One region of the Vreelandella mediterranea genome, then DNA from elsewhere that is predicted to be linked to it. Evidence: predicted binding sites of a transcription regulator. Region 1 holds the regulator's gene; each other region holds the start of a gene.
The links. Region 1 encodes LexA, which represses DNA repair genes until DNA is damaged. Its sites were predicted from a motif close to TACTGTNTANNTANACAGTA; they were not measured.

Region 1 (9,779 bases):
CTCCTCCAAAGCGGGGGGAAGCGGCGCGTTCATGGCGGAAACCACCACCGGGCGTAGCCGCCGGACAAGATCGCGCACCGAGACCTGCTCGTTGTACTCCTTGGCGGCAATATCGCGCAATGCATCGAGCCCGGAAAGCGTGAAGATCACCGTGCCCAGCATGAAGTGAAGCCGCCAGAAGCGTTCCGCGTCGGGAAGCTCCGGCGTTGCCCGACGAACGAGCTCGACGAAACGGGTGAACACATCGCCGTACTGCTGCTGAATATAGCGGCGCAGGTGCCCTTGGGCCTGGCTATAGGCCAGACCCAAAAGACGCATGAAAACCTTCAGGCTATTACGCTCGGCGGGCACCGTCAGCACCGTGGTCGCCATGGCCTCGAGCAGCACTTCGAGGGGAATGTCATCCTCGCCGTAGCGCTCGTGGAGTGCGTCCAGCGCTTCGTGAAAGCGCTGGCTGAAAGGATCGAGATAGCGCGCGAATACGGCCTGGATCAGCGCTTTCTTGGAACCGAAGTGGTAGTTCACGGCGGCCAGATTCACCCGTGCCTTGCTGGTGATATTACGAAGCGAGGTCTCGGCAAAGCCGCGTTCAGCGAACAGCACCTCCGCAGTATCCAGGATACGCGTGACCGTATCAGATTGCGCCATGGCGCCCTCCAGAAAAACGAGTGTTTAAAACATCGCAAAATAGTAGGCCATTAACGCGCCAGTCTCAATCGCAAGAAAAGGTGAACTCCCCTCCTCGATGCCCGAACGGCTTTATAATCCGTGGCTTGAGTCATATACTGGACAGAGGAACATACTGTATACTTAAACACATATATAGCGAGTCACCTTTTTAGTTACCCTTTTACGCTGGAGTCAGACATGTCCCGTCCTCTTACAGTACGTCAACAGCACGTTTTTGACTTTATCGTTAAAACCATGAATGAGCTCGGCTACCCGCCTACCCGGGCCGAGATCGCTAAAGCGCTGGGCTTTCGCTCACCCAACGCGGCGGAAGAGCACCTTCGTGCCCTCGAGCGCAAAGGCGCGATTCGTATCATTCGCCACACCTCCCGGGGTATTCGCCTGCCCAATCAGGAAGGCACCGAAACCACCGAGCCGGCGCCCGCCGCCAACGAAAGCAGCGAAACGCCGGCAAACGGCTTGCCCATCATTGGCGAAGTCGCTGCGGGCAACCCGATTCTGGCCGCCGAGCACATCGACCGCTACTGCCCGCTTCCGGCGGACTACTTCACGCCCAAGGCGGACTACCTGCTGCGCGTGCGCGGGCTTTCGATGAAAGATATCGGTATTCTGGAAGGCGACCTGCTCGCCGTGCACCGCACCGAGCGGGTACGCGACGGGCAGATCGTGGTGGCACGCCTTGAAGACGAAGTCACCGTCAAGCGCTTCAAGCGCGACGGGCACCAGGTAACACTGCTGGCTGAAAACAGCGACTTCGACCCGATCGAAATAGACCTGCGCACCCAGCAGCTCGATATCGAAGGCGTAGGCGTAGGCGTGATTCGCGGCGGCAGTGGCCAAGCGCTCGGCTAAGCCACTCGCCTGTTTGAACGTCGTATAAAAAGCGGGGGGCACTCATCAGTGCCCCCCCGCTTTTTTAGTTAAAGACGACGGTCTTGTTGCCGTCGATCAGCACGCGGTCTTCCAGGTGCCAGCGGATTCCCCTCGCCAGCACCGATTTTTCCACGTCGCGGCCAAAGCGCACCAGATCCGTCGGGGTATGGCAGTGGCTAACCCGATGAATGTCCTGCTCGATGATCGGGCCGGCATCCAGTTCCTCGGTCACGTAGTGGCAGGTCGCACCGATCAGCTTAACGCCCCGCGCGTAAGCCTGGTGGTAAGGCTTGGCACCGGCAAACGAGGGCAAAAAGCTGTGATGGATGTTGATGACTTGGCCCGCGTAGCGGCTACAAAGCGCCGGCGGCAGAATCTGCATGTAGCGCGCCAGCACGATGCAGTCCGCCTCGAGCGCCTCGATTTGCGCCTGTACCGCATCGAACGAGGCCTGCTTGTCGCCTGGGTCGACCGCAATGTGAAAGTAGGGAATCTGGTACCACTCACTCAGCGCGCGCATATCCGGGTGATTGGAGATGATCCCCACGATGTTGCAGTCGAGCTCACCCGCCTGCCAGCGGTAAAGCAGGTCGACCAGGCAGTGGGACTCTTTTGAGACCATGATCACCACGTTGCGCCGCTTTTGCGTATCAACCAGCGCCCACTGCATGTCGAAGGCACTGGCGATCGGCGAGAACGCCTCCTCGAGCGCCTCGGCGGTCATACCGATGGAATCGGCAAGGATCTCGTAACGCATGAAAAACCGGCCCGTTTGCAGATCCGAATGCTGGCTTGCCTCGGTGATGGAGCCGCCGTGCTGGGCGATGAAGCTGGAGACACGCGCCACAATGCCCACTTGGTCCGGGCAGGAAACCACTAAACGGTAGTAATGCGACATAAATTCACTCAATATAAACACGATTTTAAAAATGCCAGGCCTTGTCCGCCATGAAGGGGGTCGTGGCGCTGAGCAAGGGCGCTAGTGTAGCGCAAGCGGGCCTGGCTGGCATCGCCATGATTGTTAGCCGCCCCCGCCTTACCGTATAGTTAAAGCCTTACTTTTCAGGCTGTTCATAATCAATGGATCCATCTCGCGTTCAACTTCGTCCCCGCCGCCGTCCACCCTTGCGCATACTGCCGCTTGGCGGCTGTGGTGAAATAGGAATGAACCTGACGCTTTATGGTTATGACGGCCACTGGATCGCCATTGATTGCGGCATGATGATTCGCCAGGATCTGCCCAGCGCCCCGCTTCAGGTACCCAATACCCAGACCCTGGCCGAGCTCGACATCATCCCCCAAGCGCTTTACATCACCCACGGCCACGAAGACCATATCGGCGCGGTCGCCTGGCTTTGGCCGAAGTGGCAGTGCCCGATTTACGCCACCCCCTTGGCCGCCGGCCTGCTACGCCACAAGTTTGCCGAGCACAGTTTGAGCAGCGCCGCCATTCACGTGATCGAACCCAATGAGGCGCTGGAGCAGGGCCCGTTCACGCTTCGCTATCTGTTGATGACGCACTCGATTCCCGAAAGCTGCGCCATCATGATGCTGGCCGGCGGCTACCGGGTACTCCACACCGGCGACTGGAAGCTCGACCCCGCGCCGCTGATCGGCCCGAGCGTCAATCCCGCACACTTTCAGGCACTGGCGCCGCTGGATCTCGTCGTCGGCGACTCAACCAACGCCCCGCTCCCCGGTACCGCAGGCAGCGAAGGCGATGTCGCAAAAGCGCTCACCCGAACGCTAAAGGCGTGCAAGGGCCGCGTCGTGGTCTCCTGCTTTGCCAGCAACCTGGCGCGCGTGTGGGCGATTGGCCAAGCGGCGGCGCAGAGTGGACGGCGGGTGAGCCTGATGGGCCGCTCCATGGAGCGTATGGTGGGTGTCGCCCGTGGGCTTGGCTATCTGGACGACTTCCCGGCGCTGGTCCCGCCCCAGGATTTGGGCTACCTGCCGCCGGATGAAGTCGTCGTGATCGCCACGGGCAGCCAGGGCGAGCCCCGCGCAGCGCTTCAGCGCTTGGCCCAGGGACGTCACCCCTTCATGGACCTGGAAGCGGGCGATAACGTGATTTTCTCCGCCAAGGCCATTCCCGGCAACGAACGCCCGATTGCCCAGCTCAAACGCCGCTTTACCCAGCTAGGCGTGGCGCTTTTTGACGAAACCAACCACCCGGAACTCCACGCCACCGGCCACCCCGCCCAGGAAGAGCTCAAAACGCTCTATCGTTGGATAAGGCCCAAGGCGCTGCTGCCAGTTCACGGCGAAGCGGTCCATCAAAAGGCCCATCAGGCGCTGGCCGAAGAGCTCGGTATCAAGGCGCCACTCGCCCCGGTCAACGGCGATATGCTGGCAATGGACAACGAAGGGATTCGGGTCGAGGCGCGCTACCCGCAGCTGCCCCACGTGGTGGATCAAAACAGCGTGACGCCTCACCCAGGCCTTGGGGCAGAGTCGAACAGCGCCCGGCGCGGCACGCTGTTTCTGGCGCTGCCAGTATGCGCCACCGATACGGGCTGGCAGCGTATCGGCCGCTTGATGCTCGACGCGAGCGGGGCAAGCCCCATCGATGAAGAGAGCTTTAGCGACTGGCTCGACGAGCGCCTCGATGAGATACACGCCGACACCCTGGCCGAGCTTCGCGAGGCGCTTACCCCCGGCATGGTTCACTGGCTGGGGGAACACTGCCAGCACATGCCGGAAGTCCATCTTCAGATCATGGCGACCGAAGCGCCTTGACGTGTCACCAGCGCGCCGCGTCCTGCTGGTCGCTTGCGCGCTCCTTCACCCAGTAATCCCCTTGGGTGGAATGCTCCTTTTTCCAGAAAGGCGCGCGAGTCTTTAAAATATCCATGATGAAATCGCAGGCGCTGAACGCGTCTCGGCGGTGGGCACTGGCCACCAGCACCCGCACGATCGGGTCGCCGGGATGTAGCTGCCCTACCCGATGGATGATCACCACCTTCTGCAGCGCCCAGCGCGACAGCGCCTCTTCGCCAATCTCGTAAAGGGCGCGCTCGGTCATTCCCGGATAGTGCTCAAGGGTCAGTCCGGTCACCTCGGGGGTCTCGTTGAAGTCACGCACCAGCCCGGTAAAGGTCACGACGGCGCCGATGTCAAAGCGATTTTCAAGTGCCGCGGTATAGCCCTCGTCGAGGCTAAACGCCGCCTCCTGTATGGCCACACTAATCAATGAGTCGCTCATTCAGCCCCCGGTCACCGGTGGAAAAAAGGCAATCTCGTCACCGTCGGTGATCGGCGCGGTGTCGTTGGCCATCACCTGATTGATGGCGCACAGCGTACGCTGCTCCTTCAATACGCTAAAACGCGTATCCTTCTCGGTCAGCACCATTTTGAGCCCGGCTACATCGCGGCTTTCAAGCTCATCGAGGGAGAACGATACTTCGCTATGCCCGACCCGCTCACGAAGCTCGGCCAGGAACTTGACCCGCACGCAGGGCGATACCGTACAGCGCTCGCCGACGCTTACCTCCCCTGGCGTCCCTTCTCCGGTCACGATCGGCGCCGCGTTACGTTGATAATCGCCGCGTACGCCGCCGCGCTTGCTCTCGAGCTGAATCGCGTCGATGCGCATCTCCTTATCGACGGCCTTGCACATGTCGTAAAGCGTCAAGCACGCCACCGAAACCGCCGTCAGCGCCTCCATCTCGACACCGGTGCGCCCATTTAACCGGCAAAGCGCGTGTACATCGACCGCGCCCTCCTGCCAGTCGATATCGAAATCGATGCTCACCTTACTAAGCGCCAGCGAATGGCACAGTGGAATCAGATCGGACGTGCGTTTAGCGGCCTGGATACCCGCAATGCGCGCCGTGGCCAATACATCGCCTTTGGGCAGCTCACCGTCGCTCAAAAGCCTTAACGTTGCCGGAGCCATGACGATGCGCCCCGACGCCACCGCTTCCCGGCGCGACGCCTCTTTATCGGCGATATCCACCATGTTGGCTTCGCCTTGGGTATTCAGGTGGGTCAGCTGCATATCGTTACCTTTTGTCGTCACGGGACGCGCTGGACCACTGAAGGATCCAGCGCGCAATCTCATCGATGTTATCAAGGTTTAGCCGCGGGATAGAAGCGTCCAGCGTCTCGGGCGGCGCCCCTTTTAGCGCCACCGCTTTTACACCGTCGCTTTGCAGGATATCCGGGTCGCCGATACCGTCGCGATAGAGAATCAATTTGGGTAGCGGCCACTCCTTGAAGCCTTCGACGATGACCAGGTCCGGCGCGTGGGCGGTCATCAGTGAAAGCAAATGGCCAAGGTCCGGCTCGTCCTGGCCCGGTGTCTCCTGCATCAAGGCGTAGCGCCGGTGTGACGCTACCAGCATGGGCGCGGCACCGGCCTCGCGAAGCCGGTAGCTATCCTTGCCTGGCTTGTCGATATCGAAGTTGTGGTGGGCGTGCTTGATCACCCCTACATCGAGCCCCGCCTCGCGCAAGCGCGGCAGAAGCTTTGTCAAAAGCGTGGTCTTACCCGTCGAGCTCCAGGCGGCTATGCCGAGCACGGGAAAAGGCGTTTTTATCATTTCCAGGGAAATCTCCTTTGACCCAACCTCAGGCAAGCTCTTTTTCCGGTGGCAGCAGCGCGTTCAGCGCAATACCGACAAGCGCGGCCAAACTAACGCCCTGTAGCGTAAACTGCCCGCCGCCGAACTGCATACCGCCAATCCCGAAGACCAGAATAAGCGAGACGACCACCAGGTTGCGCGGCGCGGTGAGCGACTGCCCCGCACGCACCAGCGTATTCATGCCCACCACCGCAATCGAGCCGAACAGCAATGTCATGATGCCCCCCATGACCGGACCGGGAATGGTCTGCAAAAGCGCGCCCAATTTGCTGATGAAGGCCAGTAAAATGGCCAGCACCGCCGCCACGATCATGTACACCGGATTGAACGCCCGGGTCAGCGTGACCGCGCCGGTCACTTCGGAATAGGTGGTGTTGGGTGGCCCGCCAAACAGCGCCGCCACGCAGGTCGCCAGGCCGTCGCCCAAAAGCGTACGGTGAAGCCCGGGCTTTTCCAGATAGTTTTCCCGGGTGACCGAGCCGATCGCCACCATGTCACCAATATGCTCGACCGCCGGGGCGATGGCTACGGGGATCATGAACAGTATCGCCGCCCAGTGAAATCTCGGCGCGGTAAAGGCCGGCACCGAAAGCCAGCGCGCCTGGTGAATGGGCGTGAAGTCCACCACCCCCATGACCAGCGAGAGCGCGTAGCCGGTAGCGACCCCACCCATGATCGGCACCAGGCGCAAAAGCCCGCGGCCGAACACCGCCAGCACCAGCGTGACCGCCAGGCTCGCCATGGAGAGAAAGATCGCCTGACCATAGCCGATGTTATCGCTGGTTTCCCCGGTCGCCATACTCACCGCCACCGGCGCCAGCGCCAAGCCAATCACCATGATGACCGGCCCTACCACAACCGGCGGTAACAGCCGATTCAGCCAGCCCGTGCCTTTGATACGCACCACCTGAGAGATAACGGTATAAACGATACCGGCGGCCATCAGCCCGCCAAGCGTGGCAGAGACGCCAAAGCTTGCGATCGAGCCTTGAATAGGTGCGATAAACGCAAATGAAGAGGCCAAAAAAACCGGCACACTCTGTTTGGTCACGCTGTGAAAGACCAGCGTGCCGACACCGGCGGTAAACAGCGCAACGCTTGGGTCGAGCCCGGTCAATAGCGGTACCAGCACCAGCGCGCCAAAGGCGACGAACAACATTTGCGCCCCGGTCAACAGCGTCTTGGGCCAGCCATCTGGCGATGATTCAGTGCTCATGCAGCGTCCTTAACATTCATTTTGTCGCCCATCAGGGCAGGCTTGTCAGGGGGATGGGTACCGGGGCGTTTTTCACGCCCAAAAAAATGCCCCCGACGCAAAGCGTAAGGGGCATTTCAAGACAGCGCGCTTAGCGCGTGCCGAATATTTTGTCGCCGGCATCGCCAAGGCCCGGCACGATATAGCCGTTTTCGTCGAGGCGCTCATCGACGGACGCGGTGTAGATCTCGATATCCGGGTAGTCTTTTTGAACGCGCTCGATGCCTTCGGGTGCCGCGACCAGCACGATCACTTTCATGCTGTCGCAGCCCCGCTCGCGTAGCATATCCAGCGTTGCCACCATCGAGCCACCGGTCGCGAGCATCGGGTCGATCACGATCGCCATACGCTCTTCGATGTCGTTGGCGAACTTGGCAAAGTACGGTACCGGCTGAAGCGTCTCTTCATCGCGGTAAAGCCCGACGACGCTGACCCGGGCGCTGGGAATCAGGTCGGTGACCCCTTCGAGCATGCCAAGGCCTGCGCGCAGAATCGGCACGACGGTCACCTTCTTGCCTTTCAAACGCCGCGTCGCGATGGCTTCGCCATTCCACCCTTCGATCTGATGGTCTTCGACCTCGAGATCCTTGGTGGCCTCGTAGGTCAGTAGCTTGGCGACTTCACCTGCCAGCTCGCGAAAGCTCTTGGTGCTCAAACCGCCTTCCCGCATGAGCCCCAATTTATGCTGAACAAGCGGATGATCAATGGCGTGGACACTCATGAAACTACCTCACTGCAGGGTTAAAAGCGCTCGGCTAGCGCAAAATTGCGCGCCATTCTACCCGCAACCGCCCCCAAGGTTAAGGGGTGGCGGGTAATTGCCATTCGATTACCGGGCGTCCCTGCTCGGCCAGAAACTGGTTCGCTTGGGAGAAGTGGCGATTACCCAGAAAGCCGCGGTGCGCGGAAAGCGGCGACGGGTGCGGCGATTCCAAAATCAAATGGCGCGTTCGATCGATCAGCGTTTTCTTCTGACGGGCGTGGCTGCCCCACAGGAGAAAAACGCAGGGTCCGGCGTGTTCGCTGACCGTTTTGATCGCCGCATCGGTAAAATTCTCCCACCCCTTGCCCCGGTGGGAGGCCGCGTTGCCCTTCTCGACCGTCAGGGCGGTGTTCAAAAGCAGCACCCCCTGCTTCGCCCAGGGTTCCAAAAAGCCGTGGTTTACCCGCGTGAAGCCCACGTCGCTTTCAAGCTCTTTGTAGATATTGAGCAGTGACGGCGGCACCTGAACCTCGGGCTTGACCGAAAAACAGAGCCCGTGGGCCTGGTGGGGGCCATGGTAAGGATCCTGGCCCAGAATGACGACTTTTACCTCTTCCAAAGGCGTGAGCTCGAAGGCGCGAAACCAGTTGGACGAGTGCGGATAGATGACCTTTTTAGCCGCTTTCTCATCGGCCAGAAACGCTTTTAGCGCAGCCATGTAATCCGCCTGGAACTCCTGGCCGAGCCACTGGCTCCAGTCCTTGGGGAGAGGGTCGGTCATGTTATTTCTTCAATTGATCGGCGAGCGGTTCGACATAGGCGATGCCCATGTCCCAGGGAAACTGGATCCAGCAGTTCTGGCCCACTTCCGTGAGGTACTGATCGACCAACGGGCGGCCGTCGGGCTTGGCGTAAATGGTGACGAAGTGGGCATTGGGCAGCATTTCACGCACGGCCCGGGCGGTTTTACCGGTATCGACCAGGTCGTCCACTAAAAGCCAGCCCTCGCCGTCGTGGTCCACGCCCTTCATGATATCGAGCCCGCCCTGGTCCATATGATCGTAGCTTTTGATACAGACCGTGTCGATCAGGCGGATATTGAGCTCGCGCGCGATCAGCGCGGCAGGAATCAACCCGCCCCGGGTGATCGCCACGATACCCTTGAAATCGCGCTCGATCAGTTGGTGGCAAAGGGCCCGAACGTCGCGATGGATCTGGTCCCAGGAAACCGTGAAGTGCTGGTGGTAGCGTTCGCTGCTCATGAGAGGCATTACTCGTCTTCGTTAAATGAACATACCGCGAACACGCCAAAGCCAGCGTCGCGAATCTTTTGAGAGCCGCCGAGTTCGGGCAGATCGACGATCGTCGAGGTCTCGACCACCTGACCACCACAGCGCTGGATCAGGTTGGCGGCAGCCAGCATCGTGCCACCGGTCGCGATCAAGTCGTCCATCAGCAAAATCCGGTCGTCCTTTTCGAACGCGTCGGAGTGAAGCTCCACTTCCGCGGCACCGTATTCGAGGGTGTAGGTTTCGCTAATCGTCTTGAACGGAAGCTTGCCCTTTTTACGCACCGGTACGAAGCTGCAACCAAGCTCATAAGCCAGCGGTGCGCCGATGATGAAACCGCGCGCGTCGATCGCCGCAATGGCATCCAGATTCATGTCCTGATA
Region 2 (9,779 bases), 1.3 Mb from region 1:
CAAAAAGCGCCAGGCAAAGCGGATGGCGTCTCGCTTGAAGTAGTCGCCGAAGCTGAAGTTACCCAGCATTTCGAAAAAGGTGTGGTGGCGCGCGGTGTAGCCGACGTTATCCAGGTCGTTGTGCTTGCCGCCGGCACGCACGCAGCGCTGGGCCGAGGTGGCGCGTACGTAGGGCCGCGGGTCACGCCCCAGAAACACGTCCTTGAACGGCACCATGCCCGCGTTGGTGAACAACAGCGTCGGGTCGTTGCCCGGTACCAGCGAGCTCGAGGGAACCACGGTATGTCCGTGCTCCTCGAAATAGGTTAGAAAGGCCTGCCTGATCTCTGCGCTTTTCATAGGGGTTCCGTGACAATAAAACGTGATGCCTCGGGGCGCTGTCGCCACCACCCTGGGGCACGCAAAACATCTATTATAACGAAGTTGCCCCACGACTAAAGCCACGATGGGCGCGGCCGGGTCAAACAGAGGGAATTAGGCGAAAACCAGAGGAAATTAGGGGAAAACCAGAGAGACTGAATGCGCGCTTCAAGTGTCCAGCCGGGACAGCGCGTAGCGAATTTGATCGAAGTCGAAGCCGCGATTGGCGAGAAAACGTTCGCGTTTGGCGCGCTCTTTAGGGGGAACGAACGATTCACCGGCCGGCGCCCCGGAATCGCTGAAACGTCTTGAAAGCGTCTCGAAGGCAAGCTCGAACCAGTCGATTCGCTCCTGGGCCTGAACGGACTCGAAAGCCTCCGCTTGAAGATCGCTTTCCACACCGCGGCGCCTAAGCTCCATTTTGATACGCACCGGGCCCTGGCCGCGCAGAATGCGTGAGCGCACGAAACTCTCGGCGAAACGGCTGTCGCTTTGAAGCCCCTGCTCTTGCAGGGCGTCCAGACAGCTTTCGATCTCCACTTCATCGAAACTCTTTTGCGTGAGTTTCTCGAAAAGCTCGGCGCGAGAGTACTCGCGCCGCGCCAGAAGATCCATGGCGACCCCGCGCGGGGTCGCGTTATGAGTGCCAAACACGGACGTCTCCGAAGTTTTGCATTGCCAGCACTTAGATCAGGCTATCTTCGCCGTCGGCATCGACATCCGCCGGCGCCGCGACCTCTTCCTTTTCCTCTTTTTTAGGGTCGGGCTTGGCAAGAAGCTGCTCGCGAATCTGGCTTTCGATCTCTTCCATGATCTCCGGGTGCTCTTCCAGGTACTGGGAAGCGTTGGCTTTACCCTGGCCGATCTTGCTGCCCTTGTAGCTGTACCAGGCACCGGCTTTATCCACCAGATTACACTGCACGCCCAGGTCGATCACCTCGCCGGCGTGGTAGATCCCCTTGCCGTAAAGAATCTGGAACTCGGCCTGGCGGAAAGGCGGCGCGACCTTGTTTTTCACGACCTTGACGCGGGTTTCGTTACCGGTGACTTCGTCGCCGGACTTCACCGAGCCGGTACGGCGGATATCCAAACGCACGCTGGAGTAGAACTTCAGCGCGTTACCGCCGGTGGTGGTTTCGGGGCTACCGAACATCACGCCGATCTTCATGCGGATCTGGTTGATGAATACCACCAGGCAGTTGGCGTTTTTGATGTTGCCGGTGATCTTACGCAGCGCCTGGGACATCAAGCGCGCCTGAAGACCCACGTGGGTGTCGCCCATTTCACCTTCGATCTCGGCGCGCGGCGTAAGGGCGGCGACGGAGTCGATGATGATGACGTCGACGCCGCCGGAGCGTACCAGCATGTCGGTGATTTCGAGCGCCTGCTCACCGGTATCCGGCTGGGACACCAGCAGGTCGTCCAGGTTGATACCCAGCTTTTCCGCGTAGCTTGGGTCGAGGGCGTGCTCGGCGTCCACAAACGCACACACCTTGCCCTGTTTCTGCGCCTGCGCAATGACCGACAGCGTCAGCGTCGTTTTACCCGAGGACTCCGGCCCGAAGATTTCCACCACGCGCCCATAAGGAAGCCCGCCGATGCCGAGGGCGATATCGAGGCCGAGCGAGCCGGTTGATACCGATGGCATGACCACCCGCGGCGCATCGCCCAAACGCATGACGGTGCCCTTGCCGAACTGACGATCGATCTGGCCGAGCGCGGCGTTCAGTGCTTTTGTGCGGTTTTCATCTTGAGCCATTTAAAGCGTCCTCGTAACAACCTGTATAATTAGCCAGTATTATGCCAAATAATAGCGCTAAAACCTATCCCTGACACGCTATTTATTTACGTCAAACCAGGCCATGTTGGGTACTTCCAGCGCCTTTCGATTACCGCTTCGTTAGTCGGATAGGCGCAAAATCAGGGCCACCAGCGCCTCGCGTACCGCCTGCTCGCGCACCGCCTGACGGCTACCGGGAAAGACGAAGCGTTGGGCGTGTTGGCGGGCCTCATTGCCCACGCTAAGCCAGACGAGCCCGACGGGCTTATCGACGCTGCCTCCCCCCGGGCCTGCCACGCCGCTCACCGCCACGCCAAGGCTTGCACCGCTTTCCCGGCACGCCCCCTTGACCATTTCATTGACCACCGCCTCGCTCACCGCGCCGTGGGCGGCAAGGGTCTCTTCTGCGACGCCCAGCAGGCGGGTCTTGGCGGCGTTGGAGTAGGTGACCACGCCGGTTTCAAAGTAGCCCGAGCTACCTGGCGCGGCGGTAATCGCCGTGGCAATCCCACCGCCGGTGCAGGACTCCGCGGTGGTCAGCGTAACGTTTCGAGCAAGGCAAAGCCTGCCCAGGCGCTTCGAAAGAAGCGCCAGATCGAGATTTTTCAAACCAGACGCGTCAGCGGCCATGCAGACTCCTTCATGTAAGCGCTTCGTTCAGCGTAGAATACTGCGTTTCACTTGCCCATAGAACATGGCGCAATACGTTTGCGCCACGCTCAATCAGGACGCCCATGTCACAGGCCAGCCCCGCGCACACGCCAATGATGGCGCAATACCTCAAAATCAAACGCGAACACCCCGAGGTCCTGCTTTTTTACCGGATGGGGGATTTCTACGAGCTCTTCTTCGACGATGCCAAGCGTGCCGCCACGCTTTTGGATATCACCCTGACCGCCCGCGGCCAAAGCGGCGGTAAGCCGATTCCCATGGCCGGTGTACCCTACCACAGCGCCGAAGGCTATTTGGCCCGACTGGTCAGCGCTGGCGAATCGGTCGCGATCTGCGAGCAGATCGGCGACCCGGCCACCAGCAAGGGCCCGGTGGAGCGCCAGGTGGTGCGTATCGTCACCCCCGGCACGCTGCACGACGAAGCACTGCTCGATGCTCGCCGCGACAACGTGCTGGTGGCGCTGTGCCCGGGCAAGGAGCGCTTTGGCCTGGCCTGGCTCGAGCTCTCCAGCGGGCGCTTCAACGTGCTCGAAGTCGAAAGCGAAGCGGAGATGCTGGCCGAGTTGACCCGCCTGGCGCCGGCGGAGCTTTTGGTGCCGGAAAACCTGACCCTGCCCGAGGCGTGGTCGCAAAAGCGCAGCCTGCGCCGCCAGGGCGAGTGGCTTTTCGATCTGGAAAGCGCCACGCGCAGCCTTTGTGATCAGTTCGAGGTGCAGGATCTACGCGGCTTCGGCTGCGCCCACCTGACCACCGCGCTGGTCGCCGCCGGCGTGCTGGTCGACTACGCCCGGGACACTCAGCGCTCGCGCCTGCCCCACGTGACCGCCATTACCGTGGAAAACCGGGACGACGCGGTGGTGATCGACGCCGCCAGCCGGCGTAATCTGGAAATCGACCTCAATCTGGGCGGCAGCACCGACAATACCCTGGCAAGCGTTCTGGACACCTGCGCCACCGCCATGGGTTCGCGGCTTTTAAAGCGCTGGCTCAACCGCCCGCTGCGCCAAACCCAAATCGTTCAGGCCCGCCAAGCGGGCGTGGCACTGCTCACCCTGAACAGCGCCTATATGGCGCTGCGCGAAGCGCTTTCCGAACTGGGGGATATCGAGCGTATTTTGGCCCGCGTGGCGCTCTACAGCGCCCGCCCACGCGACCTGGCCAAGCTGCGCGACGCGCTCAATGCCCTGCCCACGCTGCAAGGGCTTTTAGAAGAAGTCGAGAGCGGCAGCGCCATCGATAGCCTCAAGCCGCATATTCGCCCCTACCCGGAGATAGCCGATACGCTGAGCCGGGCGATCATCGACAACCCACCGGTGGTGATTCGCGACGGCGGCGTCATCGCCCAGGGCTTCGATAGCGAGCTCGACGAGCACAGAGGGCTTGCCGAGAACGCCGGTGATTATTTGATCGAGCTCGAACGCCGCGAGCGAGAACGCACCGGCCTTTCCCACCTGAAGGTGGGCTACAACCGGGTTCACGGCTACTTCATCGAACTACCCCGCGCCCAAGCCCAACAGGCCCCGGCGGAGTACATTCGTCGCCAGACGCTGAAAAACGCCGAGCGCTTCATCATCCCCGAGCTCAAGGAGTTCGAGGACAAGGCGCTTTCGGCCAAGTCCCGGGCGCTCTCGCGGGAGAAGTGGCTCTACGAGCGGCTTCTGGGCGAGCTCAACACTCTGCTCCACGAGCTTCAGGGCACCTCCCAGGCGCTGGCGGAACTCGACGTGCTGTGCGCCTTTGCCGAGCGCGCCGAGGCGCTGGACTGGGTACGCCCGACGCTCACCGCCCACACCGGCATTCACGTAAGCGCCGGGCGCCACCCGGTGGTCGAGCACGTAAGCCAAACGCCCTTCGTGCCCAACGATATCGACCTCTCCCCCCAACGGCACATGCTGATCATTACCGGTCCCAACATGGGCGGTAAATCGACCTACATGCGCCAGACCGCGCTGATCGCCCTGCTCGCCCATAGCGGCAGCTTCGTGCCCGCCCAATCCGCGGAAATCGGCCCGCTGGATCGCATCTTCACACGTATCGGCTCCTCGGACGACCTGGCCGGCGGGCGCTCCACCTTCATGGTGGAGATGACCGAAACCGCCAATATCTTGCACAACGCCACCGAGCAGAGCCTGGTGTTGATGGACGAGATCGGCCGCGGCACCAGCACCTTCGACGGGCTATCCCTTGCCTGGGCGAGCGCCGAGCAGCTGGCCGCGACCAAAGCGCTGACGCTCTTTGCCACCCACTATTTCGAGATGACCGGGCTAACCGATCAGACCCAGGGCGTGGCCAACATCCACCTGACCGCCACCGAGCACGGCGACAGCATCGTATTCATGCACCGTATCGAAGCAGGCCCGGCCAGCCAAAGCTACGGCCTGCAGGTCGCCCAACTGGCCGGGGTGCCCGCCGGGGTGATTGCCCGGGCGCGGCAAAAGCTCGTGGCCCTGGAGCAGCGCGATATAGACGAGCAGCAACGCGATATAGGTGAGCCGCAACGAAGCGTACAGGGGCAACCGGTTGATGGGGGCGAGCGCCAACCCGGTGCCAGCCAAACGCCCCAGCAAAACGACCTGTTCGCCAGTGCGCCGCACCCGGTCGTGGAAGCGCTCAAGGGCATGGAGGTCGACGCGCTGTCGCCCCGCGAGGCCCTCGAGCTTTTGTATCAGTGGCGCGAGCTTCTATAAGCGGTGCAGTTGACGCTTGCCGCGGGGCATAGGCACCTCTAGAATACGGCCCATATTTTTTAGCTTCTAAAAAACGGCTGATTTATAACCATTCACGATTAACTATCATTCACGACACGCCATGGCCATACCGTGCGGTGGCCATGCAAGAGGGATAAACCGATGACGTTTGTCGTTACCGAAAACTGCATTCAGTGCAAATATACCGACTGCGTAGAAGTCTGCCCGGTCGACTGCTTTTACGAAGGTCCGAACTTTTTGGTGATTCACCCAGACGAGTGCATCGACTGCGCGCTGTGTGAGCCGGAGTGCCCCGCCGAGGCGATCTTCTCGGAAGACGAGCTTCCGGAGGGTCAGCAACCCTTCATCGAGATCAACGCCGAGCTTGCCGATGTCTGGCCCAATATCAGCGAGAAGAAAGACCCGCTGCCCGACGCCGAAGAGTGGGACGGCAAAACCGGCAAGATGGACAAGCTCGAGCGCTAGGTTCGAGTATCGCCCATAAAAAAAGCCACCCGAGGGTGGCTTTTTTTGGCCTAAAAGAAAGCGCTTTAGATCGCTTTGGGCTCGCCAAGCTCCTCGGAGTCCGCGGCGAAGACCGCGCCGTCGTGCTGCTTGAGCAGGCGGCTGGTGACCGTGCCCGCGGTCATCGAACCGTTGACGTTGATCGCCGTGCGGCCCATGTCGATCAGCGGCTCGATCGAGATCAAAAGCCCGGCCAGCGCAATGGGCAGATCCAGCGTCGAGAGCACGATGATCGCGGCAAAGGTCGCCCCGCCGCCGACCCCGGCAATGCCGAAGGAAGCAAGCGTTACCACCAGCACCAGGGTACCCAAAAACTCGAGCGAGAGTGGATCGACCCCTACCGTGGGGGCGATCATCATGGCGAGCATCGCAGGATAAAGACCCGCGCAGCCGTTCTGGCCGATGGTCGCGCCGAAGGAGGCGGCGAAGTTGGCAATCGCCGGCGGCACGCCGATGCGGTCCACCTGGGCTTCGATATTGAGCGGAATGGTCGCAGCACTCGAGCGCGAGGTGAACGCGAAGGTGAGCACCGGCCATACTTTCTTGAAGTAGCGCAGCGGATTGACGCCCGCCCCGGACAAAAAGAGCGCGTGCATGACCAGAATGAGCGCCAGGCCCACGTAGGAGGCCACCACGAAACCGAGCAAGCCCAGGATGTCGTCAAGATTCGAGGTCGCCACCACCCGGGTCATCAGCGCCATGACCCCGTAAGGCGTGAGGCGGATCACCATACGTACCAGGCGCATGATCCACTTCTGCACCACGTCGATGCCCTCGATCAGCTTGTCGCCGAGCGCGGCGTTTTCACGCTTGATGCCCAGTGCGGCCAGGCCCAAAAAGGTCGCGAAGATCACCACGCTAATGATCGAGGTGGGACGCGCGCCGGCCAAGTCCTGGAACGGGTTACTGGGAATGAACGACAGCAGCAGCTGCGGCACGGTGAGATCCGATACCTGGGCGCTGCGCTCGATGATGTCCTGGCCGCGCTCGAGTTCCCGCGCGCCCTGTACCAGACCTTCTGCGGAAAGGCCGAACAGCTGCGTCATGCCGATGCCGATCACCGCTGAAATCGCGGTGGTCAGCATCAAAATGGCCAGCACCCCGAAGCTGATCTTGCCAAGCGAGCTTGCGTCGTGAAGGCGCGTGACCGCCGAAAGGATCGTCACCAGTACCAGCGGCATGATGATCATCTTCAAAAGCTGCACGTAGCCGCCGCCGACCAGATTCACCCAGTCGAGGGTGCCGGTCAGCGTGGCGGTATCGGCGTAAAGCGCCTGCAAAATGGCGCCCAGCACGACGCCAGCGACCAGACCCACCAGCACCACGCGGGAAAGACTCGCTCCGCGGCGCTGCCAGCGCGCCAAAAACGCGATCGCTAACGCCAAAATCAATACGTTGATAACAACTAACCAGGGCATAGTAGCCGCCTCCTGATAGCGAGTGCGGTGCAAAAGCGCACCGGGAAAGCAGGCCAACTGGCTAGCCTGCTAATTCAGGCGCGCAATGGTAATTAATAGTGGAAAGGAATAACAATGCGTTTTTCTTATAACTACTGATAGATTTAGCGATTAGCCCACCGCCGGCGCCCATGCGGGCATAAAAAAGGCGGCCCATAGGCCGCCCGTTCCAAGCACTTTCTCTGACCACTCCCTGTGTCGAACTTCCTGGGTGCTTCTCCCTGCCGAGGCCACGATCGTCTGGTCACTCGGCGCACCTTCAACATTACGCTCTATACTGCCTAAAGCATCCTTGCCTCCCCTTGTCCTGATCACAGTGTGCCAGAGATCCAGCGCTGCACAAAAAGCGCCAACCGCCCAAAAAAAAGCGGGCCCGCAGGCCCGCCTTGATGACAAAAAACTTTTATTTCAAACACTTGGCGAAATACCGGTCGAAAAAACCGCTCGAATCCTAACGCTTATAAGCGGATATCGACGGCCTAAGTAAGCGATCTCTTACAAATTCTTAAGATAATGCTTACACCAGAGGCCTGGACTTTACTGTCCCTTGATCGCTTTCAAGCCCGGATACTCGACACTGCCAAGCTCGGCTTCGATCGCCAGCAGCCGGTTGTACTTGGCGACCCGGTCCGAGCGGCAAAGCGAGCCGGTCTTGATCTGGCCCGCCGCGGTGCCCACGGCCAGGTCCGCAATGGTGGTGTCTTCGGTTTCGCCAGAGCGGTGGGAGATCACAGCGGTGAAGCCGGCATCCTGAGCCATCTGGATCGCATCGAGGGTCTCGGAGAGCGAGCCGATCTGGTTGAACTTGATCAAAATCGAGTTGCCGATCTGCTCGTCGATGCCGCGCTTGAGGATACGCGTGTTGGTCACGAACAAGTCGTCGCCCACCAGTTGGATTTTGTCGCCGAGCTTGTCGGTCAGCGCTTTCCAGCCGTCCCAGTCGGACTCGTCCATACCGTCTTCGATCGAGACGATCGGGTAGTCATCGCAAAGCCCTGCCAGGTAGTCGGTGAAGCCCTGGGCGTCGAAGCTTTTGCCTTCGCCGGAAAGATTGTACTGGCCATCCTTGTAAAACTCGGAGGAGGCGCAGTCCAGTGCCAGTGTGACGTCCTGGCCCAGGGTGTAGCCGGCATCACTCACCGCCTGCTTGATCACCGCCAGCGCCTCGGCGTTGGAGGAAAGATTCGGCGCGAAGCCGCCTTCGTCGCCAACGGAGGTGGAGAGCCCCTTGGCGGCGAGCACCTTTTTCAGCGCGTGGAAGATTTCCGCGCCGACCCGCAGCCCCTCGGAGAAGCTGGAAGCCCCCACCGGCTGAACCATGAACTCCTGGATATCGACGTTGTTATCCGCGTGCTCGCCGCCATTGAGAATGTTCATCATCGGCACGGGCATGCTGTAGTGGCCAGGCTTGCCGTAAAGCTCGGCAATGTGGGCGTAAAGGGCCACACCCTTGGCGTTCGCCGCCGCCTTGGCCGCCGCCAGCGATACCGCAAGAATCGCATTGGCGCCCAGGTTCGCCTTGTTGTCGGTGCCATCGAGTTTCAGCATGGCGTTGTCCAGACCGCGCTGATCCCGGGCGTCCATACCGACGAGTGCCTCGCGGATACTGCCATTGACCGCACCCACGGCTTTCAAAACGCCCTTGCCCAGGTAGCGCGTCTTGTCGCCGTCGCGAAGCTCGAGCGCCTCGCGGGAGCCGGTCGAAGCGCCACTGGGGGCGCACGCCTGGCCTACCGCGCCGCTTTCCAAACGTACCGTGGCGCTTACGGTGGGGTTACCGCGGGAATCCAGCACTTCAAGCGCGGTGATATCCACAATTTTGGTCATGACAGCGTCCTTTGATTGTCGGTTTACTGAATAGCGATGTTTCCCGTTGACGCACGCGTGCGTCAGTTCAGGTCCTCGAACCTGATATCAGGGCCTGGCCGGCCGGTTAGCGAATGGCGAGCGGCTCGAAGCCCTTCACCAGTGCATCGAGCTTTGAAAGCTGGGTCAAAAACGGCGCGAGTTGATCCAGCGGCAGCGCGCAGGGCCCGTCGCACTTGGCGTTGTCCGGGTCCGGGTGCGCTTCCAAAAAGAGCCCGGCCAAGCCTACGGCAACGCCGGCCCGGGCGAGTTCCGCCACCTGGGCGCGGCGCCCGTCGGCGCTGTCAGCACGCCCGCCCGGGCGCTGCAGCGCGTGGGTGACATCGAAAAAGAGCGGGTAGCCGGTCTGTTTCATGTCGCCAAAGCCGAGCATGTCCACCACGAGGTTGTTGTAGCCAAAGCTCGAACCACGCTCGCAAAGCATCAGGCGGT
Region 3 (9,779 bases), 1.8 Mb from region 1:
GATCATACCCGACCTAACCTGTTACTGCGAAGAGCAACCATGGCCGATCAGAACCATGAACTACGCAAAGCCGGGCTAAAAGTGACCCTGCCGCGTGTCAAGATTCTCCAGATTCTCGAAAATGCTTCGGGCCAACACCACCTTAGCGCAGAAGAAGTGTATAAAACACTGATCGATGCGGGTGAGGATGTCGGCTTGGCGACCGTCTATCGTGTGCTGACTCAGTTCGAGTCAGCCGGTCTTGTGATTCGTCACAATTTCGACGGCGGCCACGCAGTGTTCGAAATGACCCAGGAAGACCATCACGACCATATGGTATGTCTGGAAAGCGGTGAGATCATCGAGTTCGTCGATGAAATCATCGAGCGTCGTCAGCAAGAAATCGCCGAAGAGCACGGCTTCGAGCTGATCGACCATGCGCTGGTGCTGTACGTACGCCCCAAGACGTAACACGCACTCTTTCAAGCGGTTTATTGAGTCAACGAACCGCAGCGCTCACAAAAGCGCCCCGGCTGCTATCGCGGCCGGGGCGCTTTTGGTTTTGGGCGTGCCAGGGTTTTAGCCGCTAGTGCGTTGGGCGCTGGCTGGCGTTGAGCATCTCCCGGGCGTGGGCCAGGGTTTGCTCGGAGAGTTTTACGCCGCCCAGCATGCGCGCCAGCTCGCTCACCCGGCCCTGATCGTCGAGTAGCGCCATGTGGGTCAGGGTGCTGTCGCGCTTGGCGTGCTTTTCGATATGCAGGTGCTGGTGCGCCTGGGCGGCGACCTGGGGCAGGTGGGTGACGGTCATGACCTGGCCTTTTTCGCCCAGTTTGCGCAGAAGCTGACCTACGATTTCCGCCGTGGCGCCGGAAATACCCACGTCCACTTCATCGAAGACCAGGCTTGGGATGGTGGAGTGGCTGGCCGCCACGACCTGGATCGCCAGGCTGATGCGCGAAAGCTCACCGCCGGAAGCCACTTTGGTGAGCGGCTTGGCCGGCTGGCCCGGATTGGCGCTGATCAAGAACTGCACCTGGTCGAGGCCCTCCTGGCTGGGCGTTTCACGTGGGGAAACGGCCACCTCGAAGCGCGCCTTGCCCATGGCCAAAAACGCCAACTGCTGCTGGACTTCTTTGCCGAGTTTGATGGCGGCTTTCTGGCGCGCCTCAGAGAGCGCTTTGGCCTCCTGGCGGTAACGCTCGCGGTACTCGGCCACCTGGCCGCTTAACGCCTCGATGTCTTCGTCGCTCGCCTCGAGCTGGGCGAATTCCTGGGCAAGCGCTTTGTGAAGCGCACAGAGCTCTTCCGGGGCGACGTGGTGCTTGCGTGCGATGCGGTGAACATCGGTCAGGCGCTCGTCTACCCAAGCCAGGCGCTCCGGGTCAAGCTCTGTGGCGCTGGCGAAGTGGGAGAGCTCGCTGGCGGCTTCCTCTACCTGAATGCGGGCATCTGAGAGCATGGCAAGCGTATTGGCCAGCACGCCCTTGTCGCTGCCGGGAAGCGCCGTCAAGCGCGCGTGGGCCTGATTGAGCAGCGACAGCGCCCCGCCTTCATCGCTTTCGCAGCACTCCACGGCAAACTGGGTCTCGCGAAGGGTCTCCTCGGCGTGGGCCAGCGTATGCTGCTCCTCTTCCAGGGTTTGCAGCTCGCCCTCACTCAGGTCCAATTGATCCAGCTCTTCCACCTGGTAGCGCAGTAGCTGACGTTTGGCCTCGACTTCGCTGCCGGCCTCGCTGCGTTTTTTCAGCCGTGCCCGGGCGCTGCGCCACTCCTTGAAGGTTTCGGTCAACGCCTGGCGCTTGGGTTTGAGCCCGGCGTAGTCGTCCAGCAGGGCAAGGTGAGTCTCTTCGCGCATCAGCGCCTGATGGGCGTGCTGGCCGTGTACCTGAATGAGCAGTTCGCCCAACGCTTTAAGATCGGCGATGGTCACCGGCTGGCCGTTGATCCACGCCTTCGAGCGACCGTTGGCGCTGACCACGCGGCGCAAAAGGCACTCTTCTGACGAGAGCTCCCGCGCTTCGAGCCAATCGGCAGCGGCGGGCAGGTGGGTAATGTCGAAACTGGCGGAAAGATCGGTGCGCTCACAGCCGTGGCGTACGCTCCCGGCCTCGGCGCGTTCGCCCAGGCAAAGCCCCAGGGCGCCAAGCAAGATGGATTTGCCCGCCCCGGTTTCACCGGTGATGGCGGTCATGCCGTCGGTCAAGTCGAGCTCCAGACGGTCAACGATGGCGTAGTCCTGGATCACTAGCTGCGTCAGCATAGGGCCTCCTGGGCAGGGCGCTATAGGAACTGGATGCTTATACAATGATTGTTGTTTTATACAGTAGTCGATAACTCACTTCAATGCCCCTCTTGAGATGACGGCCAGGGCCCCCATATAGCGTGCATACGCATCGATAAACCCTTTGTTTCATCAGGTAGCCGCATTAGGCGCCGCGACCTCATTTAGGAGTACGGCATGGCGAAAGAACCGCAAACCCCCATGGATGACGAGCTGGCCCGCCAGGAGCAGGAGGCCGACGTTACCGAGCAGGCCGACGAAGAGCGCCTGGTCGAGGGTGACCTGGAAGGCGTGCTGGACGACGAGTCACCGCTGGGCACCGACACTTTGGAGCAGGGCGTGGATAACCCGGAAGCCGAAGTGTTGGCCGCGCGGGTAGAAGAGCTCGAACAGAGTTTGTCCGAGGCGAAGGACCAGTCGCTGCGCGCCTCGGCGGAAGCGCAAAACATTCGTCGCCGCGCTGAAGCCGAAGCGGAAAAAGCGCGCAAATTCGCGCTCGAGAAGTTCGTGAAAGAGCTTCTGCCGGTGGTCGACAGCCTTGAAAAAGCCCTCGAGAACATGCAGGAAGACGCTACTGACGTACACCGTGAAGGCGTGTCCATGACGCTCAAAATGCAGCTGGACGTGCTGAACAAGTTTGGTGTCGAAAGCGTGGAGCCCCACGGCGAGCCCTTCGACCCTCAGGTGCACGAAGCGATGACCATGGTCCCCAATCCGGAGCTCGAGCCCAACACCGTGATGGACGTGATGCAAAAGGGCTACCTGCTCAACGGCCGTCTGGTTCGCCCGGCGATGGTCGTGGTCAGCAAGAAAGCAGAGTGATCGAGTTAGGGGTTAATGCAAAATTCCCCCTTGAAAAGTTCAAGGCGGCCCCCAGATAAAGGCCAACCCGCGGTAGTTACCGCAGACCGATTGCTCAACAGCATTTAGTTTTGTCACAACCGAATTCGAGGTTTTGCTATGGGACGTATTATTGGTATTGACCTGGGTACCACCAACTCTTGTGTGGCGGTTCTCGATGGTGATAGCTCCAAGGTAATTGAAAACGCCGAAGGCGGCCGCACCACGCCGTCCATCATCGCCTACACCGATGACGGCGAAACCCTGGTCGGCCAGTCGGCCAAGCGCCAGGCCGTGACCAACCCGGAAAACACCCTGTACGCCATTAAGCGTCTGATCGGCCGCCGTTTCAAGGACGACGTCGTTCAAAAAGACATCAAGATGGTGCCGTACAAGATCGCCGAAGCCGATAACGGCGACGCGTGGGTCGAAGTAAAAGGCAAGAAAATGGCACCGCCGCAGGTCAGCGCGGAAGTGCTTAAAAAGATGAAGAAAACCGCCGAAGACTACCTCGGCGAAGAAGTGACCGAAGCGGTCATCACCGTACCCGCCTACTTCAACGACAGCCAGCGTCAGGCGACCAAAGACGCCGGCCGCATCGCGGGTCTGGAAGTCAAGCGGATCATCAACGAGCCGACCGCCGCTGCCCTTGCCTACGGCATGGACAAGTCGCGCGGTGACAAGACCATCGCGGTTTACGACTTGGGCGGTGGTACCTTCGATATCTCCATCATCGAAGTGGCCGATGTCGATGGCGAAACCCAGTTCGAAGTGTTGGCCACCAACGGCGACACCTTCCTGGGCGGCGAAGACTTTGACCTTTCGTTGATCAACTACCTGGTCGCGCAGTTCAAGTCCGACAGCGGTATCGACCTTTCCGGCGACAACCTGGCCATGCAGCGCCTGAAAGAAGCCGCCGAGAAAGCCAAGATCGAGCTTTCAAGCGCCCAGCAGACCGACGTGAACCTGCCTTACATCACGGCAGACAACACCGGTCCCAAACACCTGAACGTCAAAGTGACCCGCGCCAAGCTCGAGTCGCTCGTCGAAGAGCTGGTACAGCGCTCGCTGGAGCCGTGCAAGATGGCGCTGAAGGACTCCGGTCTTTCCGCCTCTGAAATCGACGACGTCATCCTCGTCGGTGGTCAGACGCGTATGCCGCTGGTTCAGCAGAAAGCCGCTGAGTTCTTTGGCAAGGAAGCGCGTAAAGACGTCAATCCGGACGAAGCCGTTGCCGTAGGTGCCGCGATTCAGGGCGGTGTACTGGGCGGCGACGTGAAAGACGTGCTGCTGCTCGACGTCACCCCGCTGACGCTGGGTATCGAGACGCTCGGCGGCGTCATGACGCCGCTGATCGAGAAGAACACCACCATCCCGACGAAGAAGACCCAAACCTTCTCCACCGCGGATGACAACCAGACGGCCGTGACCATTCATGCCGTGCAGGGTGAGCGTAAACAGGTAGCGCAGAACAAGTCGCTGGGTCGCTTTGATCTCGCCGACATTCCGCCGGCACCGCGCGGCGTACCGCAAATCGAAGTTGCCTTTGACTTGGACGCCAACGGTATCCTGAACGTCTCCGCAAAAGACAAGGCGACGGGTAAAGAGCAGTCGATCGTCATCAAGGCTTCCAGCGGTCTTTCCGATGAAGAAGTCGAGCAGATGGTGCGCGACGCCGAAGCCCACGCCGACGAAGACAAGAAGTTCGAGGCGCTGGTCCAGCTGCGTAACCAGGCCGACGGCATGATTCACGCCACGCGCAAGACCCTGGAAGAAGCCGGCGACAAGGCGACCGATGAAGAGAAGCAGAACATCGAAACCGCCATCACCGAGCTCGAGGAAGCGGTCAAGACCGATGATCAGGACGATATCCAGAAGAAACTGGATGCCCTGACCGAAGCCTCTGGCCAGCTGGCGCAGAAGATGTACGCCGAGCAGGCTGAAGGCGCCGAGGCAGCCGAAGGCGAAGGTGGCGAAGAAACCGCTTCCAAGCCGGAAGACGACGTGGTTGACGCCGAGTACGAAGAAGTCAACGACGAGCAGAAGAAGCAGTAATTTCTCTTTCTGCCAAGGATAGCAGTGACGCGGGAGCTCTCTCCCGCGTTGCTGTTTCCGCGGCCAGGACGTTTATCGTGACCTGTACCGTCAAGTGCATACCTAACCAGGAGGCGTAGGACCCATGTCCAAGCGCGATTATTATGAAGTCCTGGGTGTTGAAAAAGGGGCCGATCAGAAAGAGATCAAAAAGGCCTATCGCCGCCTGGCGCAAAAATTCCACCCTGACCGTAACCCGGATGACGAAACCGCCGCAGAGAGATTCCGCGACGTATCCGATGCCTACGAAGTGCTCAGCGACGAGCAAAAGCGCGCTGCTTATGACCAGTTTGGCCACGCCGGTGTAGACGGCCAGGGCGGCGGCTATGGTGGTGGCGGCTTCGGCGGCGGCGGTGGCGCTGGGGACTTCAGCGACATCTTCGGCGACGTGTTCGGCGATATCTTTGGTGGTGGCGGCGGTCGTCGTCGTGGCCCGAACGCCCCGGCCCGCGGCTCGGATCTACGCTACAACCTGGAGCTGGATCTGGAAAACGCCGTCGCCGGTACCACGGTCGACATTCGTGTACCGCGCCACATCAACTGTGACCGCTGCGACGGTGAAGGGGCCGAGCCCGGTACCAGCAAGGACACCTGCCCGACTTGTCAGGGCATGGGTCAGGTGCGCATGCAGCAGGGCTTCTTTGCCGTGCAGCAAACCTGCCCCACCTGTCACGGCTCCGGCATGCAGATCAAGGTGCCGTGCCACAAGTGTAATAGTGAAGGCCGCGTACGCGAGACCCGTACGCTGTCCGTGAAGATTCCGCCTGGTGTGGATACCGGCGACCGTATTCGCCTGAATAGCGAAGGCGAAAGCGGCGTGAACGGCGGCCCGGCCGGCGATCTTTACGTGCAGGTCGCGATCAAGTCGCACCCGATCTTCCAGCGCGATGGCAAGCACCTGCAGTGCGATGTGCCGATCAACTTCGTCGACGCGTCCCTGGGGGGCGAACTCGAAGTGCCCACGCTCGATGGCCGCGTGAAGCTCAAGATTCCGCCGGAAACCCAAACCGGACGGCTCTTCCGCCTACGCGGTAAAGGCGTGAAACCGGTTCGCGGCGGCGCGCCGGGCGATCTGCTTTGCAAGGTGGTGATCGAGACCCCGGTGAATTTGAACGAAGAGCAGAAAGGTCTGCTGCGTCAGCTCCAGGAGAGCTTCGACGGCAGCAACAGCCACAGCCACTCGCCGAAGAAAACCGGCTTCTTCGACAGCGTGAAGAAGTTCTTCGAAGAGATGAAGCCGTAAGCTGAAGGTCTCGGCGTTGGCGGGGTGCTCCATGGAGTACCTGGCGCGCCATTAGCGTACAAAGTCCCCGGTGCCTGGCGCCGGGGACTTTTTTGTAGAAAGAAGCGAGTCGATCATGACCGGAATCGAAGACCGCCCAGGGCTGGGCATTTGCTTGCGCGTGCTGTCCGGGGTGATGTTCACCGGCATGCTGGTGTGTATCAAGGCGGTGAGCGAGTCGGTTCCGGTGGGCCAGTCCATCTTCTTTCGCTCGCTGTTCGCGCTGATCCCCATCGTCATCTTTTTGATGGTTCGCCGGGAGTTTCCCGGGGCGCTGGCCACCCGGCGCCCGCTCGGGCATCTGCTGCGCTCGGGGCTTGGGGCGGCGGCGATGTTTTGCTCGTTTTCGGCCGTCGCTTTTCTGCCGGTGGCCGAGGCGACGCTTTTGGTGCAGCTGGCGCCGATCTTCATGGCGGTGGGCGGCGTGCTGCTACTCGGCGAAAAATTTTCGTTCTACCGCGCCGGGGCCATCGTGCTGGCGCTGGCCGGTATGGCGGTGCTGGTGGTGCCCCAACTGAGCGGGGCCGGAAGTGACGGCCGGCTGTTGGGCTACGCGCTCGGCACCGTGGGTGCGCTTTTGACCGCGGGCGCTCTGCTGACCATCCGGCATATCTCGCGCACCGAAACCGCCGGGTCGATCGCGTTTTATTTCATCGTGGTGTCGTCGCTGGCGGGGCTTGCCACGTTCCCGTTGGGCTGGGCCTCGTTGAGCAACACCGAGTTTGCCCTGCTGGTGCTTTCCGGGCTGTTTGGCGGGGCAGGGCATATCGCCATGACGCTGGCGTTTCGCTATGCCGAAGTGTCGCGGCTGGCGCCGTTCGAGTACGTTGCGCTGGTCTGGCCGATCGCCGCGGACTGGGTGCTGTTCGCCATCCCCATCTCGAGTGGCTTTATCATGGCACTGCCGCTGATGCTGGCCGGCGTCGCGCTGGCCTCCCTCGAAGGCCGCCGCTCTAAACGGCCTCTTCGACGATAAGCTGAGGGTGGCCCTTCGAGCAGGGCTCGATGCGCGCCGCCACTTTGTAGACCTGGCGCAAGAGATCCGGCGTGATGACCTCTTGAGTGGGGCCGCAGGCGATCAACCGGCCGTGCTCTAGCACCATCGAGGCATCGGTGAAGCGCAGTGCGTGGCCCAAATCGTGCAGCGCAACCAGAATCAGCATGCCGCGCTCGTCGGCCAGTCGACGCAGTACGCTCAGCAGGTTGATCTGGCGGTTCAAGTCCAGCGCCGATGTAGGCTCGTCGAGCATGAGGATGTCCGGTTCCTGCACCAGCGCCTGGGCGGCACTCACCAGCTGGCGCTGGCCGCCGCTCAAATCGCCAATATCGCGCTCGCCAAGGGCGGCAATGTTCAACTCTCCAAGCGCCCGGTCGACCTGGGCAAGATCCTCAGGCCGTACCTTTAGGCTTCGCCCCTGCATGCGTGCCAAAAGCACCGATTCGTAGACACTGAGCACCGCCTTCGCGCCGGTGTCTTGGGGCATGTAGGCCACCGGGCGTTCGGACTGGGTGTTGCCGATAACCACCGTGCCTTGGCCCTGCACCAGGCCCAGGATGCGGCGAAAAAGCGTCGATTTACCCGCCGCGTTGGGCCCCAATAGCGCCACCACCTGGCCGCCGTGAAAGGTGGGGGTCGTGACGTCATCGACGATGGTGCGACGCCCGTAACGCGCCGATACGTGATTGAGCGTGAGCGTTACCATGAGGCCTTCTTGTGGTTGAGCACGAGAAACAGAAAGAACGGAATGCCGACTAATGATGTGACGATGCCGATGGGAATGATCGTGCCGGGAATGATCAGCTTGGAGATCACCGAGCCCACCGACAAAATCAACGCGCCGCAAATCGCCGAGCCCGGCAGGAAAAAGCGCTGATCCTCGCCCACCAGCATGCGGGCGATGTGCGGGCCCACCAGGCCGATAAAGCCGATGGTGCCCACGAACGCCACCGCCACCGCAGAGAGCAGCGAGACCAGCACTAGTACTTCCAGGCGCAGCGCGCGCGGCTTGACGCCCATGCTCTCGGCCTTGGCATCGCCCAGGCGCATGGCGGTCAGCGCCCAGCCATGGCGGGCCAGAAGCGGCAGGATCGCCCCCAGAATGCCCAGCGCGATCCAGAACTTGGGCCAGGTCGCCTTGGTCAGACTCCCCATGGTCCAGAACACGACCGCGGCCACCGCCTCCTGGCTTGCGAAAAACTGGATCAGCGACATCAGTGAATTGAAGATGAACACCATGGCGATGCCCAGCAGCACGATGGTCTCCACCGTAACGCCGCGCTTTAAGCTCAGCGTGTGGATCAAGAACGCCGTGAACATGGCCATGATGAAGGCGTTGAGCGGCACCACGAACTCGATGGAGGCGGCGGGGATGATGGCGACACCAAACGCAAGCCCGAGGGCAGCGCCGAAGCTTGCCCCGGCGGAGGTACCCAGGGTGAAGGGGCTGGCCAGTGGGTTGCTCAGAATGGTCTGCATCTGCGCGCCGGCTATTGAGAGACTCGCGCCGACCACCAGCGCCATCAGCGCCACCGGCATGCGCATCTCCCAAAGGATCACGCGGATCTGATCGCTGACGCTTGCGGGGGTGAGCAGTGCCGCGATGACTTCGCCGAGGCTATAGCGGGCCGGGCCAAGCGACAGATCGACGCATAGGCTGAAAAACAGGGCCACGACCAGCGCGACGAGAATCAGCTGGCGGCGTAGCACCTGGGTTTTATAGTGGCTGCGCCCCTGGCTTGCCGGGACGCTCAGGATGGTATCACTGGCCATCGAGGGAGATCCAGTAGCCGGGTTCATAGTCGATCGGCAAGAAGCGCTCGTGAAGCTCGCGCATCGTGGCCTCCGGGTCCAGGTCTTCGAAAAGATCCGGATGTAGCCACTTGGCGAGCTGCTGAATGGCGACGAAGTAGTAGGGGCTGTTGTAGAACTGGTGCCAGATCGCGTGGACGTTGTCATCCTCGACGGCCTGAACGCCGGTCATCGCCGTGCGGTGGGTGAGTCCTTCGAGCTTGGCTCGCGCCGCATCCATATCCGCACCCGGGCCCATGCCGACCCAGTCGCCGCCAGGGACGTAGGCATCCCAGTTGCCGCCGGTTACGACGATGTGCTCCGGGCTTGCGGCGATGATCAGCTCCGGGTTGAGCGTGCCGAAACTGCCCGGGATGATGCCCTCGGCGATGTTCGCGCCCCCGGCGAGTGTCACATATTCGCCGAAGTTACCGGGGCCAAAGCTCATGCAGCACTCATCGGAGTAGCCGCCGGCCCGGTCGATGAACACGCTCGGCCGCTCGGGGTCGGCCTCG

Region 2: recA (recombinase RecA) is a predicted target of LexA. The motif match lies at 2,139-2,158, and genes of this name have one in related genera.
Region 3: recN (DNA repair protein RecN) is a predicted target of LexA. The motif match lies at 2,286-2,305, and genes of this name have one in related genera.

The regions. Positions count from the first base shown of each region.
Region 1 covers NZ_OZ310198.1:1,503,483-1,513,261, reverse strand. Annotated here, with positions in the region: gene ACWFVE_RS07155 (TetR/AcrR family transcriptional regulator) at 1-648, opposite strand, end outside; gene lexA (transcriptional repressor LexA) at 868-1,542, shown strand; gene purU (formyltetrahydrofolate deformylase) at 1,607-2,461, opposite strand; gene ACWFVE_RS07140 (ribonuclease J) at 2,728-4,302, shown strand; gene moaE (molybdopterin synthase catalytic subunit MoaE) at 4,307-4,768, opposite strand; gene moaC (cyclic pyranopterin monophosphate synthase MoaC) at 4,769-5,563, opposite strand; gene mobB (molybdopterin-guanine dinucleotide biosynthesis protein B) at 5,568-6,107, opposite strand; gene ACWFVE_RS07120 (uracil-xanthine permease family protein) at 6,136-7,365, opposite strand; gene upp (uracil phosphoribosyltransferase) at 7,496-8,125, opposite strand; gene ung (uracil-DNA glycosylase) at 8,205-8,888, opposite strand; gene gpt (xanthine phosphoribosyltransferase) at 8,890-9,369, opposite strand; gene ACWFVE_RS07100 (adenine phosphoribosyltransferase) at 9,378-9,779, opposite strand, start outside.
Region 2 covers NZ_OZ310198.1:2,788,902-2,798,680, forward strand. Annotated here, with positions in the region: gene alaS (alanine--tRNA ligase) at 1-339, opposite strand, end outside; gene ACWFVE_RS12775 (regulatory protein RecX) at 529-975, opposite strand; gene recA (recombinase RecA) at 1,046-2,119, opposite strand; gene ACWFVE_RS12785 (CinA family protein) at 2,261-2,770, opposite strand; gene mutS (DNA mismatch repair protein MutS) at 2,875-5,499, shown strand; gene fdxA (ferredoxin FdxA) at 5,662-5,985, shown strand; gene ACWFVE_RS12800 (L-cystine transporter) at 6,051-7,442, opposite strand; gene eno (phosphopyruvate hydratase) at 8,019-9,308, opposite strand; gene kdsA (3-deoxy-8-phosphooctulonate synthase) at 9,415-9,779, opposite strand, start outside.
Region 3 covers NZ_OZ310198.1:3,283,273-3,293,051, reverse strand. Annotated here, with positions in the region: gene fur (ferric iron uptake transcriptional regulator) at 40-450, shown strand; gene recN (DNA repair protein RecN) at 566-2,239, opposite strand; gene grpE (nucleotide exchange factor GrpE) at 2,438-3,082, shown strand; gene dnaK (molecular chaperone DnaK) at 3,221-5,155, shown strand; gene dnaJ (molecular chaperone DnaJ) at 5,280-6,437, shown strand; gene ACWFVE_RS15180 (DMT family transporter) at 6,553-7,452, shown strand; gene ACWFVE_RS15175 (ABC transporter ATP-binding protein) at 7,430-8,179, opposite strand; gene ACWFVE_RS15170 (FecCD family ABC transporter permease) at 8,173-9,246, opposite strand; gene ACWFVE_RS15165 (ABC transporter substrate-binding protein) at 9,236-9,779, opposite strand, start outside.